2 regions of the Paenibacillus sp. 01T422 genome follow, and region 1 is predicted to be linked to the other one. Evidence: a T-box and tRNA genes for the amino acid it is inferred to sense, from the RefSeq annotation. Region 1 holds a T-box; the other holds one or more tRNA genes.
The links. A T-box is a leader RNA that pairs with one kind of tRNA and senses whether it is charged. The one in region 1 lies ahead of leuS (leucine--tRNA ligase), so its partner is inferred to be a tRNA-Leu.

Region 1 (2,480 bases):
CAAACTGTTTAGCAAACTCCCAGTCACGTTGATCGTGTCCAGGCACAGCCATGATCGCTCCCGTACCGTAACCGCCAAGTACATAATCAGCGATCCAGATCGGCACTTTCCCGCCATTTACAGGATTAATCGCATAAGCACCGGTGAATACGCCTGTTTTGTCCTTAGCCAAATCCGTGCGCTCCAGATCGCTTTTGCGGGAAGCTTTTTCTTGATATTCCTTCACAGCAGCAGATTGCCCATCCGTCGTAATTTGCTCGACAAGCTCGTGCTCAGGGGCAAGTACGCAATAAGTCGCTCCGAACAAAGTGTCTGGGCGTGTTGTAAATACGGTCAGGCTCTTCTCTTCATGCCCTTCGATAGCAAATTGAACTTCAGCCCCAGTCGATTTACCGATCCAGTTGCGCTGCATATCCTTAATGCTCTCCGACCAGTCAAGCTCCTCCAGATCCTCAAGCAAGCGCTCAGCATATTCCGTAATTCTCAAAATCCACTGACGCATCGGTTTACGAATAACCGGGTGGTTACCACGTTCACTCAGACCGTCGATGACCTCTTCATTGGCAAGCACTGTTCCTAGTGCTGGACACCAGTTCACAGGTACTTCATCTACATAAGCAAGCCCTTTGTTGTACAACTGGATGAAGATCCATTGTGTCCATTTGTAATACTCCGGATCTGTCGTGGAGATCTCACGATCCCAATCGTAGGAGAACCCGAGCGATTTGATTTGACGACGGAAAGTATCGATATTTTTCTTCGTAAAGTCACGCGGATCATTCCCTGTATCCAACGCGTATTGCTCAGCCGGAAGTCCGAACGCGTCCCAGCCCATTGGGTGAAGAACGTTATAGCCTCTCATCCGTTTAAAACGGGACACGATGTCCGTTGCCGTATAACCTTCCGGATGTCCTACATGCAGACCGGCTCCTGAAGGGTACGGAAACATATCCAGCGCATAAAATTTCGGTTTATCCGAGTTTTCCAGCACTTTGAATGTTTTCTTGGCATCCCAATAACCTTGCCATTTGGGCTCAATCGCTTGTGGATTYTAGCCTTGTAATTCCTTTGTTTCTTTCGTTTCCTGTGTCATGTGAAATTTCCTCCCTGTGTACGGCTATAAGCGCCAAAAAACCCCTCATCGCTAGCGGATATCGCTAGGGACGAGAGGTTAGATTCCCGTGGTACCACCCTAGTTAACACGAGGCATACTTTGCCTGTGTTCACTCTGCCCCTTAACGCGGGTGAAACGATCCGGCTAGCGCCAACGTGCATGGCGATTCACCATCTAGCTCCAAGGCGAGTTCACATGACGGACATCTACCGGCTTCCACCCTTTAACCGGCTCTCTGCGAGATGCTGTGCAAGTTACTAATCCTCTTCCAAGCTTTGTGATCATCTGATTAGCTTTGATTATATGTAAAATAATGCCGTACTGTCAAGCGGCGGGGCTCCTTATGCTTTTATTTCCTTGCAATAAAGAAAGCCCGCTCTGTCAGCTTCGTAGGCTGTTCCCACGTAAAGTCAGCAGCCTTGTGTACTTCACGAAACCCTGCCGCTCGCAGCATTTGTTCTAGCCAATCTAGCTCATACGCACGCTGCTCATGCGTTTCATCAATCCGTCGGAACAGTTCCTTGCCGCCTTCCTCTTTGACAAAGATGGTCAATTCGTGCTGAATTTGAACTCTTTCCTCATCCAACTCGCTTGTCCAAATGTAGGCTACATCATCTTCGTTCAAGAAAAAGGGCTGAGACTCCGCATAGGCAAACAGCTGCTCAGGCGTATGCACATCGAACAGGAATAATCCGCCTGGCTTAAGGCCTTCATAGGTTTGACGAAAAGCATCTACGATGTCCTCTTCCTCTAGCAGATAGTTCAGACTATCACAGAATGATAGAGCGGCATCAACCGGTTCACCAATCTCCCACTCTCGCAAATCCTGCTGAAATAAGCGAACAGCTCCGCTGCGCGCAAGCTGAGGCTGCTCTCCTGCTTTCTGTTCAGCTACAGCCAGCATATCCTCCGACAAGTCTATTCCTGTCATCTGATAACCTTCTAGCGCCAGCGGAATCGTCAAATTGCCAGTACCGCAGCCGAGATCCACGATCGAAACCGGCTTCACGCCAAACCGCTCAAAGCTTTCTTTGACGAAACGAAACCAATCCTCGTAAGGCATACTGTTCATTAGACGGTCGTACGTATAGGCAAATTTCTCATAGCTCATTTTAACTAGGATTCTCCTCTTGTTTCAGATAGGTCCAATCGTCCTCCTGATAGATGAGCCCGTCTTTCATCAGCTTGCCTAGTGCACGCTTAAATGCCGCTTTGCTTAGGGCAAACCGCTCCTTAATGATATCGGCAGACGTTTTATCTGAAAATGGCATGGCATTTCCAGGTCGCGACTTTAACACACTAAGAATTTTCTCAGCATCTTCATCCATGCCTTTTTCCTTCGGTTGTCTCATGGACAGGTTCACGC
Region 2 (2,480 bases), on a different contig from region 1:
TCGTTCCAGAACGTACTTGACTGATACGCGCTCCAGTAGCTGTTTCTTTGCTGTGACGCGTCTGTCCCAAAGCGGTCCGTTACCCCAATTTCCAAGCCTAGCTTCTTCGTAAGCACAGGGTCCATATTCAACATATCCCATGGAATTGCTGTTTCTAGGGACCAGCCTGTTGACGTCTTCTGAATGGCTCTCAAAATCTTATTTGAATCCTTGCTACTTTGTCCGTTTGTTGCTGCACCAAAATGAAACTCTGGTGATGTGGAATCCGCCTGGTACACGAATCCGAGCTGCATATCATTTGCTGCATACGGGGTAGATTGGTGAATTGTTGGATCTAGGAAAAAATTGATGTTATCCTGATCGAACCAATTCCCTGATCCTCCAGCAGTCAGATTATCATCATCTGCCTTGACCCCTATGTATAGATACTTGTTGTCCCAAAGCATGCCGAATTTACTATCCTTGAACGTACCGTTGCCTATTTGTTTCGTTAAGCTTTGATTAATTGACCATAGTGATTCATCTAATTTCCCGTCAATTACTGGGGCATTAACCGTCTTACTCACATTTAATGAATTCCTAACGTCTTCTGCGGCATGAGCCTGCTGCTCAGGCAGAAGTCCAAACGGTGCAAAACTAGTAAGTAACGTAGCAATTAATAGAGGACTCAAAACCTTTTTATATGGTTTCATAGGATCAATCCTTTCTAATGCATATGGATAAATGGTATAAATCCCTTACAAAATCAAACATGAATTCCTACGGTTAACTCCTTCCCTGCGTTTTGGAGCGCACAAAAAACCCTTCACGCATACAAACGATACAGCTAGTTTTCACTAGCCAATCATTTGCTGCCTTGAAGGGTTTTCTCCTGGTCTCCTACCCCTGCCTATTCGGTTGTCCTATAAATAATACTAGCGACCGATTGTTTCTAATGTATTATCTATGGAATAAGAAATTGTAAAGTATCCTCATACCATGCTTATATTACATTTACTTAGTTATTAAAAGAAAAAACCCTTACCGAAGTAAGGGTTTCAAAGAAAAACTAGGGATGCGGTCGGGGGGATTTGAACCCCCACGCCTTGTGAGCGCCACCCCCTCAAGATGGTGTGTCTGCCGTTCCACCACGACCGCATAAGAGGATAATAAACTGACCCGTAGGGGACTCGAACCCCTGTTACCTCCGTGAAAGGGAGGTGTCTTAACCACTTGACCAACGGGCCACGAAAGTCATGAAGCTTGTGCAGCCCATTTTGACGACAATTGTTATTATAAAGGATCAAATCTCAATTGACAAGTGCAAAATCTGGATCACATCCGGGCAAATATGGTATGCTGAAACCAATTTAACCCAACCGAGGTGTTTGGTTTGTCATCCATGCTCATATATGAATCTACACATGCAACCGTCCACGAGGAAGAGGTTCGCGTCCCGACTTCAAGTGAAGCCGTTTGGGTGCGAATGGAGAACCCCTCGCCAGATGAAGTCAAACATGTCCTTGGCGATGTATTCAAGTGCCACCCGCTCCTCGTTGAGGACGCCATCAAGCTAAATCAACGACCGAAGATGGATACGTACAAGAATCACATCTTCCTGACCTTCTTCGCTGTATCCGAGGGGCTGGAGCCCCAGGAAATTGCGATTGTGATCGGCTCTAATTTTGTTATTACCGTGTACAAAGACAAGCTCCCTTTCATTGACCAGCTCTACCTCACATGCCAAGAAGTGCCTGAGCGAATCAGCCATCCTGGCGCAATTTTGCATGCCATCCTCGATCGCTGTGTGGACGATTATACCGTCATCGTGGAACATCTGGACGATCGCCTGGACAGTATGGAACAGTCCGTATATCTAAATCCATCGATTCGTATCGCACAGGATATTTTCCAGTTGAAAAGGATCATGCACCAGCTGCGCCGCGTCATAGTCGATGAACGAATTACCCTGGCATCTATTGCGCATCACTCCTTCCCCTACACGCGTGAAGAAGATGATGTCTACTTCATGGATATCATGGACCATATCTCGCGCGTCGTAGATTCGTTAGACATTTTTCGTGAATCGCTGACGGGGCTTCTTGAACTTCAGATGAGTATGAAATCCGATCGCATGAACGAAATTATGAAAACCTTGACGATTTTCAGCACGATTTTTCTGCCGCTAACCTTCATTGTCGGTGTCTACGGCATGAATTTCAAAATCATTCCCGAGCTGGACTGGAGCTATGGCTACCTATATGTCTGGATTCTGATGGTTGGCATCGGCTTATTAATGTGGTACTTTTTCAAACGCAAACATTGGTTCTAATGATTATGAATAACGGAAGTCAATCTTTGACAATCTGACTAAGTATGCCTCCCAGGCTCCTTAGCGGAACTATGGGACGCTATTTAGGAGAAAAGCATGGATTTGGATGCTGAGAGGAACTACGGGATCTTATTTCAGCAAAATGGTTACATTTCTTCCCAAAAGGCCG

Region 2: it has a tRNA-Leu gene. The T-box ahead of leuS (leucine--tRNA ligase) is inferred to sense a tRNA for this amino acid. The anticodon was not compared.

Annotation. Positions count from the first base shown of each region.
Region 1 covers NZ_JBFTQB010000056.1:5,744-8,223, forward strand. The annotation lists gene leuS (leucine--tRNA ligase) at 1-1,093, opposite strand, end outside; T-box leader at 1,157-1,394, opposite strand; gene AC1DUA_RS05255 (class I SAM-dependent DNA methyltransferase) at 1,464-2,225, opposite strand; gene AC1DUA_RS05260 (CvfB family protein) at 2,227-2,480, opposite strand, start outside.
Region 2 covers NZ_JBFTQB010000002.1:8,767-11,246, reverse strand. The annotation lists gene AC1DUA_RS00260 (glycerophosphodiester phosphodiesterase family protein) at 1-692, opposite strand, end outside; tRNA gene AC1DUA_RS00255 (tRNA-Leu) at 1,056-1,137, opposite strand; tRNA gene AC1DUA_RS00250 (tRNA-Glu) at 1,155-1,226, opposite strand; gene corA (magnesium/cobalt transporter CorA) at 1,382-2,311, shown strand.